2 regions of the Shinella sedimenti genome follow, and region 1 is predicted to be linked to the other one. Evidence: predicted binding sites of a transcription regulator. Region 1 holds the regulator's gene; the other holds the start of a gene.

Region 1 (4,383 bases):
ATGATGTCAGAAGCAGCAGTCGAGAAAGCCCTGGACAGACAAATGAACGACATTTCCTACAAGATGATCGGCAAGGACGTTTCGGTCTATTACGGCGAGAAGCGCGCCCTCTACGACGTGAACCTCAACGTCCGCGAAAACACCGTTACCGCGCTCATCGGCCCTTCGGGTTGCGGCAAGTCGACGTTCCTGCGCACGCTCAACCGCATGAACGACACGATCGACGGCTGCCGCGTGACCGGCCGCATCACGCTCGACAGCGACGATATCTATGATCCGAACATCGACGTCGTGGAACTGCGCGCCCGCGTCGGCATGGTGTTCCAGAAGCCGAACCCGTTTCCTAAGTCGATCTACGAGAACGTTGCCTATGGTCCGCGCATCCATGGCCTCGCCAAGGCGAAGGCCGACATGGACGCCATTGTCGAGCAGAGCCTGCAGAAGGCCGGCCTGTGGAACGAGGTGAAGGATCGCCTGCACGAAGGCGGCACGGGCCTCTCCGGTGGTCAGCAGCAGCGCCTGTGCATCGCCCGCGCCGTCGCCGTCAGCCCGGAAGTCATCCTGATGGACGAGCCCTGCTCGGCGCTCGACCCGATCGCCACCGCCAAGGTCGAGGAACTGATCCACGAGCTGCGCACCAATTTCACGATCGTCATCGTGACGCACTCCATGCAGCAGGCGGCCCGCGTGTCGCAGCGCACCGCCATGTTCCACCTCGGCAACCTCGTCGAGGAGAACGACACCGACAAGATGTTCACCAACCCGGATGACCAGCGCACGCAGGACTACATCATGGGCCGCTTCGGCTGACGTTTTCGTCGCCTTAGCCCCTGAAACCCGCGTGTATTAAGGACAGAACGATGTCATCGACCCATATTGTCTCGATTTACGACGAAGAACTGAAATATCTCTCCCGCCGCATTTCCGAAATGGGCGGCACGGCCGAGCAGATGGTGGCGGATTCGGTCCGCGCCCTTGTTTCCGCCGATGCGGCGCTGGCCCAGAAGGTCATTTCCGAGGACGTGATCCTCGACAATGCCGAACGCCAGATCAACGAGAAGGCGATCGTCACCATCGCCAAGCGCCAGCCGATGGCGGCGGACCTGCGCGAAATCATGGGCACGATCCGCATTGCCGCGGAGCTGGAGCGCGTCGGCGATCTCGGCAAGAACACTGCCAAGCGCGTGATTGCCGTGCAGAGCTCGGGCATGCCGCGCAAGCTTGCCCGCGGTCTCGAGCATCTGGCCGAACTGGCGCTGATGCAGCTCAAGGAAGTACTCGATGTCTTCGCCACCCGTTCGGTGGACAAGGCCAAGGCCATCCGTGAGCGCGACGACGAGATCGATGCGATCTACACCTCGCTGTTCCGCGAACTCCTGACCTACATGATGGAAGACCCGCGCAACATCACGCCCTGCACCCATCTCCTGTTCTGCGCCAAGAACATCGAGCGCATCGGCGACCATGCGACCAACATTGCCGAAACCATTTATTACATGGCGACCGGCTCCCAGCCCGAGGGCGAGCGCCCGAAGGACGACACCTCGACATCCGTCGTCACGGCCGATGTCTCCGAAGCTTCCGAGTAAACTGGATAGGGTTCTCTACATGGTGCCCAGAATAGCCGTCGTGGAAGATGAGGAGGCGCTGAGCGTCCTCCTGCGTTACAATCTCGAGGCGGAAGGTTTCGAGGTGGATACGATCCTGTCCGGCGACGAGGCGGAGATGCGCTTGCAGGAGCGCATGCCCGATCTTCTCATCCTTGACTGGATGCTGCCTGGTGTTTCCGGCATCGAGCTGTGCCGGCGCCTGCGCCAGCGGCCGGAAACTGAGCGCCTGCCGATCATCATGCTGACGGCGCGCGGCGAGGAGAGCGAACGCGTGCGTGGCCTGGCCACGGGTGCGGATGACTATGTGGTCAAGCCCTTCTCCACGCCGGAACTCGTCGCCCGTGTGCGGGCAATGCTGCGCCGTGCCAAGCCGGAAGTCGTGTCCACGGTGCTGCGCTGCGGGGATATCGAACTCGATCGCGAGACGCATCGCGTTCATCGCCGCACGCGTGAAGTGCGCCTCGGCCCGACGGAGTTCCGCCTCCTGGAATTCCTGATGACCTCGCCCGGCCGCGTCTTCTCACGCTCGCAGCTTCTCGACGGTGTCTGGGGGCATGACATTTATGTCGACGAGCGCACGGTCGACGTGCATGTCGGCCGTCTGCGCAAGGCGCTCAACTTCGCCAACATGCAGGATGTCATCCGCACGGTCCGCGGCGCCGGCTATTCGCTGGAAACCTGAGCGAACGCAATTCCTCCCGAGGACGGAAATGGGCCCTTCGGGGCCTGTTTGCGTCTCGGCGTGCCACTTGCCGCACAAACGAAAACGGAGCCTTCCGGCCCCGTTTCTATTCTTCTGTCGCTAATGTCACCGCGCGCGGCGGCGCTCGGCCGAAGGCTGGTAGGCGAGGCGTTGGTGATAGGTGCAGTACGGCGAGTTGTCAGGGGATTCGCAGCCGCAGAAATGGAAGTCGTCGTTCAGCGGATCGCCGATCGGCCACTTGCAGGTGCGCTCGGTGAGCTGCGTCAGTTCCAGCTTGCGCGACATCGGTACCACGACGTTCTTGCCGCTGATGACGACGGGCAGGTTCTCGGTCTCTACGTCGAAATCGGTGTCGACTTCGTCCTTGGTGAGCGCATTGCCCACCGGCCGGCTGACCGGGCGGGGGGCGTTGGCCGGGCGCGCTGCGAAGTTCGAGGGGCGCGGGGTGGTCGCCGCCGGGCGCTTCGGACGGGCCGAAGCCGGCGTGCCGCCAGCCTTGGCGCGGCCCGGTAGGTTAAGCCGGTGCACCTTGCCGATGACGGCGTTGCGGCTCACGCCGCCGAGCTGCGCAGCGATCTGGCTGGCGCTGAGGCCCTCGCTCCAGAGCTTCTTGAGTTTCTCGACCCGCTCGTCTGTCCAGTTCATGCTCTCGTCTCCGTTCGGCGCTCGCTATGCGGGAATCCCTCATCGCGCCACGAACGAATTCGCAGCCTGAGCGCCCTAACTCTGGTGGTGACTAGTTCCGCCGCATGCAGTCTAGTAATTGGCCCTTAACCTAGAGTCCGGGGGACTCTGTGACAAGAGTCGGGGGAATCGGGGCGAATCGATTTCGGAGTTTTCCCCAACTTGCTGGTAGGGTGTGACTCGATAGCGACACTGTCCATGGATGCCGTGAATCCTCACCCTGCGGGAGGTTCAGTGCGATTTGGAGCTATGCATTTTATTGACATCACGACATGAAATGCAGATAGTGCAGCATGCCGCCGCAAGGCGGCTTTTGATTTTTCTGGCAATCGGAAAGTCAAGCCCCTGAATTTCTTTTCCGCATCCCTTTTGGAGGATACGCGCCATGGCCGATGCCGCGCCGCTCTATGAAACCTATATGCGTGCGCCGCTCCGGTTCACGCACGGGGAGGGCGTCTGGCTGGTCGACGAGAAGGGCGACCGATATCTCGATTTCGCCGCCGGCGTGGCCGTCAGCTCGCTTGGGCATGGTCATCCCCATCTCGTTTCCGCGCTGAAGGAGCAGGCCGACAAGGTCTGGCACCTCTCCAACCTCTATGAGGTTCCGGGTCAGGAAAGCCTCGGCCGGCGGCTGACGGACGCAACCTTCGCGGAAAAGGTGTTCTTCACCAATTCGGGTGCGGAAGCGCTGGAATGCGCGATCAAGACCGCGCGCCGCTACCATTTCGCCAAGGGGCATCCCGGCAAATACCACATCATCACCTTCGAAGGCGCGTTTCATGGCCGCACGATCGCGACCATCGCCGCGGGCGGACAGGAAAAGTACATCGAGGGCTTCGGCCCCAAGGCGGCGGGCTTCCTGAAGGTTCCCTTCGGCGATATCGCCGCCGTAAAGGACGCGATCACCGAGGAAACCGCCGCAATCCTGATCGAGCCCGTTCAGGGCGAGGGCGGCCTCAGGCCGGTGCCGAAGGAGTTCATGCAGGAGCTGCGCCAGCTCTGCGACGAATACGGCCTGCTGCTCATCCTCGATGAGGTGCAGACGGGCGTTGGCCGCACGGGCCGCTTCTTCGCCTATGAGCATTCCGGCGTTGCGCCCGATATCATGGCAATCGCCAAGGGCATTGGCGGCGGTTTCCCGCTCGGTGCGTGCCTTGCGACGGCCGAAGCGGCATCCGGCATGGTGGCCGGCACGCACGGCTCCACCTATGGCGGCAATCCGCTCGCCATGGCCGTCGGCAATGCCGTGCTCGACGTGGTGCTTGCCGATGGCTTCCTGGAGCATGTGCGTGATGTCGCGCTGGTGTTCCGTCAGGGCCTCGCGGCGCTGCAGGATCGCTTCCCTGACATCATCGAGGACGTGCGCGGCGAGGGCCTGATGCTCGG
Region 2 (4,383 bases), on a different contig from region 1:
CACGCAGCAAGGCAGGACATCGAGATCATCTTCAACCGCGGCAACCTGCTGCCGCATCCGATCTTCGATACGCAGGTCGCGGCCATGGTCTGCGGCTTCGGCGACAGCGTGTCCTATGACCAGCTCGTGCAGAAGATCAAGGGCGTGCATATCGACAAGTCCTCGCGCTTCACCGATTGGAGCCGCCGGCCGCTGACCGACAAGCAGCTCGAATATGCGCTGGCCGACGTCACCCACCTGCGCGACGTCTATCTGGCACTCAAGGAGAAGCTGGAGGAAGCGGGCCGCTCGCTGTGGCTGACGGAAGAAATGGCCGTGCTGGAATCACGCGAGACCTACGACCTGCACCCTGATGACGCCTGGCGCCGCCTCAAGATGCGCGTCAAGAAGCCGGTGGAGCTGGCCGTTCTGCAGAAGGTGGCCGCCTGGCGCGAACGCGAGGCGCGCAGCCGCAATGTGCCGCGCTCGCGCATCCTCAAGGACGACACGATCTACGAGATCGCGCAGCAGCAGCCGGCCGACGCCGAGGCGCTGGCCCGCCTGCGCACCATTCCCAAGGGCTGGGAGCGCTCGCAGTCGGGTGCCGCCCTTCTCGAGGCCATCGGCGAGGCGCTTGCCATCCCGAAGACCGACCTGCCCCGTCTGCCGCGCCAGAACCATGTTCCCGAGGGCGCAGCCTCCGCCAGCGAAATGCTGAAGGTGCTGCTCAAGATCGTCTCCGAAAAAGAAGGCGTCGCGGCCAAGATCATCGCCAATTCCGACGATCTCGAAAAGATCGCCATCGAGGGCGAGGCGGCCGAAGTCGCCGCCCTTTCCGGCTGGCGCCGCGAACTCTTCGGCGAGACCGCGCTCAACCTTATCGGCGGCAAGGTCGCGCTGCGCTTCGTCGACAAGAAGATCGAGGCCGTCGAGCTTTAAGCTTCATGCGTGAAGCCTGGCGCCCTTGGTGATGCGATCCACGGTCTTCTTGTCGGCATGCATCGCGATGCCGACGATCTTGGCATCGTCAGGACGGAACGTCGCGAAGACCGCACGATTGGCGGCGTCATGGCCGGTCGAGAACATCTCCTCGATATAGACGGATGCGGGCAACGCACGTTCAAGCGCGCGGGCATGGATCTTTGAAAGCGTCGCGCCGTCGGCCGACAGCACGATGATCGGCTGCACGCTGAGCGCGTTATAGACATGGCCGGCCGCATCGCGATAAGCTTCGCCGATCAGTTCCGGCTTCTGGCCGATGATGCCGCTCGACAGGAACGCGGTGACATTGAGCTTCTGCCACACCTCCAGATCCTCGCGCAGCACGACGGCGAACTTGGTATCGAACATTCGGATATACTCCCGGGAAAAGGCTGCGGACCATTCCGCAGACAATGCGATAGCAGGCGCGGTCGAGGGCCCGCTTGAACGTTCGTGCACGGACAGGGACAAGGACCGCATCGTCGTCGCGCCCGAGCTTGCCGGCATCGAGCGGATCGAGGCCCGGTTCCGCGGCAAGGGCTTCGACCTGCACCGGCACGATACCTATGCGCTGGGCGTCACCATGGCCGGCATCCAGACCTTCCGCTATCGCGGCGCGTCGCGGTTCAGCCCGCCCGGCAATGTCATCGTGCTGCATCCCGACGAACTGCACGACGGCGCGGCCGGCACCGATGACGGGCTGACCTACCGCATGATGTATATCCCGCCGGAGCGGTTCCTGCCGGCGACGGCTGAACGCGGGCGCGCCCTGCCCTTCGTGGCAAGCCCCGTCGTCGACGATGTCGGGCTGGCGCGGCTGCTGCTCGAGGCCTTCGGCAGCATGGGCGAAGCGTTCGAACAGCTGAAGTTCGACGAGCTCATGGCGGAGATTGCCATCGCGCTGCTCGACCATGCCGGTGCGCCGCAGGCACGGTCGGAACGGCTTGCGCAGCCGGAGGTCCTGAGAGCCTGCGCCTTCCTGCGGGAAAACATCGTCCGGCAGGTCAGCGCTCAAGACCTCGAAGAGGTGACCGGCCTCGACCGCTTTGCGCTTGCCCGGCAGTTCCGCCGAGTGCTCGGCACCAGCCCGCACCGCTATCTCGTCATGCGCCGGCTGGAATGCGCGCGCGCTCTGATCACTGCCGGCGAAAGCCTCGCGGAAGCCGCCTTCGCCAGCGGCTTTGCCGATCAGGCCCATCTCAGCCGCCACTTCAAGAAAGCGCACGGCATGACGCCCGGACGCTTCGCCGCGCTTTCCGCAGGGCGCGGCCGCTAGCGCATTGTTTTCATCGCATTATCCCACGCCGAAGCGATGCCGCTTCGGCCGGAAATGCTCTAATCCACACCCCCGTCACGAAAGCGACAAGCAACTGTCAAGCAGCGGTCATGCACGCTGCCTATCAACTGGCGTCGCTTTGCAAACCCACGGGGATAACGATGACCAGACACCTTTTCACCACCGCTGCCCTTGCGCTGCTGATGACCACGACCGCGCTCGCCGCGGAGACCGAATTTACCGCCACGCTGAAGGCGCATGCGATCCTTCCGGCCGACACGATCCTCGCCGCCCCCGATGACGCGGCCGATTATCTCAAGACCTCCGGCAAGTTCACCACCGCCGACCGCAAGCGTAGCGATGCGCCCGGCACTGTCATGGGCAAGGACGGCGTGCGCGAGACCGGCCTTGCACTGCCCTTCGCAGGACAGCCAATGCAGGGCTTCTCCGGCATCAAGGCCATGGAGGACGGCACGTTCTGGACGCTGTCGGACAACGGTTTCGGCACCAAGCTGAACTCGTCCGACGCCATGCTGATGCTGCATCATGTGCGCTTCGACTGGGACAAGGGCACGATGGAGCCGATCACGACGCTCTTCCTGTCCGACCCGGACAAGAAGGCGCCCTTCCCGATCGTCATGGAGGGTGCGGCCAAGCGCTACCTCACGGGCGCCGATTTCGATGTCGAATCCATCCAGCCCGTCGCCGACGGTTTCTGGGTCGGTGAGGAATTCGGCCCGTACATTCTGAAATTCGACCGTGAGGGCCGACTGACCGACGTCATCGCCACCGAGGTCGACGGCAAGCCGGTGGCTTCGCCCGACAATCCGACGCTTGCCGTGCAGGCCGATCCGTCCAAGGCGATGCCGGCCTTCAACCTCAAGCGCTCCGGCGGCTATGAAGGCCTGGCCCTTTCGAAGGACGGCTCGAAGCTCTACGGCCTGCTGGAAGGCCCGATCTGGCTAGACAATGCCAATGTCGAGAAGGCCGAAGGTCGCCCGGCTCTGCGCATCATCGAGCTCGACGTCGCGTCCAAGGCCTGGACGGGCCGCAGCTGGCTCTATCCACTTGCCGAAGGCGGCGAGGCCATCGGCGACTTTAACATGCTGGACGAGACGACGGCACTGGTGATCGAGCGCGATAACGGTGCGGGTACCGCCGACAAGGCCTGCGCCGATGCGAAGGACCCGAAGCCGGACTGCTTCGCCACGCCCTCAAAGGTCAAGCGCATCTACAAGATATCCATGACGGACGACAACGCCGGCAAGGCCGTGCGCAAGATCGGCTATATCGACCTTCTGAAGATCGCCGATCCCGACAACAAAAAGCGCCAGGGCGGCGGCGACGGCTTCTACGACATGCCGTTCGTCACCATCGAGAATGTCGACCGCGTGGACGACACCCACATCATCGTCGGCAACGACAACAACCTGCCCTTCTCCGCCGGCCGCGCGCTCGACAAGGCCGACGACAACGAATTCGTGCTGCTGGAAGCGGGCGCGTTTTTGAAGGCGGAGTAAGCCACATCAGCCTTCTCCCCGCTTGCGGGGAGAAGGCTTAAAAGGCCTGGCCATCATTCAACCGGAAAGGTCAATGCAGTTTGTTACCGCGGATCGACAAACTGCAGGATCAGCTGGTGGACATTGCCGCCCTCGCTCATTTCGACGTTGTCGAAATCGCGGCTGCGCGCGCGCTGGGCTTGCGAGAGCTCGCCAAGCCGGGCCTGGAGCGCGGGACGGATCTTCTTGCAGTTCGGATCGTCCTCGACGCGCATGCCCACGCTCATCGCCTCGATCTCATTCACCATGTCCTTGATGAAGTCGCCATGGATTTTCTCATGCGCGGTCACGCCGGCGATGAAGGTGTCCCAGCGGCTCTTCATCGGTTCGGAGAGCTTGGTCTTCAGCTGCGGCAACGTGTAGGTGATGATGAGCTTCGGCTTGTTGACCGTGATGACGCAGGCATTGCCCTGCCGCTCGTATTTGCGCGTCCAGGTCAGCTTGAATCCGGTATGGGCTATGACGCGGGCCACACCGAGCTTGGGGCCGCGCTCGCCGATGGAGCGATAGATGTCGAGGCCCGTCGTGCCCTGCACCGAATAGGGTTCGACACGCTCCACCGCCTGCCAGTCCTGCGCCATGGCGCCG

What was found. The regulator PhoB, encoded in region 1, activates phosphate uptake and scavenging genes when phosphate is short. The targets are predictions, from matches to a motif close to TGTCATNNANCTGTCAT.
Region 2: MKI86_RS03850 (esterase-like activity of phytase family protein) is a predicted target of PhoB. The motif match lies at 2,332-2,348, and genes of this name have one in related genera.

What each region holds. Positions count from the first base shown of each region.
Region 1 covers NZ_JAKVIN010000003.1:327,055-331,437, forward strand. Annotated here, with positions in the region: gene pstB (phosphate ABC transporter ATP-binding protein PstB) at 1-810, shown strand, start outside; gene phoU (phosphate signaling complex protein PhoU) at 861-1,589, shown strand; gene phoB (phosphate regulon transcriptional regulator PhoB) at 1,609-2,292, shown strand; gene MKI86_RS08990 (GcrA family cell cycle regulator) at 2,419-2,958, opposite strand; gene MKI86_RS08995 (aspartate aminotransferase family protein) at 3,383-4,383, shown strand, end outside.
Region 2 covers NZ_JAKVIN010000001.1:756,830-761,212, forward strand. Annotated here, with positions in the region: gene rnd (ribonuclease D) at 1-918, shown strand, start outside; gene MKI86_RS03840 (DUF2000 family protein) at 922-1,329, opposite strand; gene MKI86_RS03845 (AraC family transcriptional regulator) at 1,316-2,236, shown strand; gene MKI86_RS03850 (esterase-like activity of phytase family protein) at 2,398-3,756, shown strand; gene MKI86_RS03855 (DUF922 domain-containing Zn-dependent protease) at 3,840-4,383, opposite strand, start outside.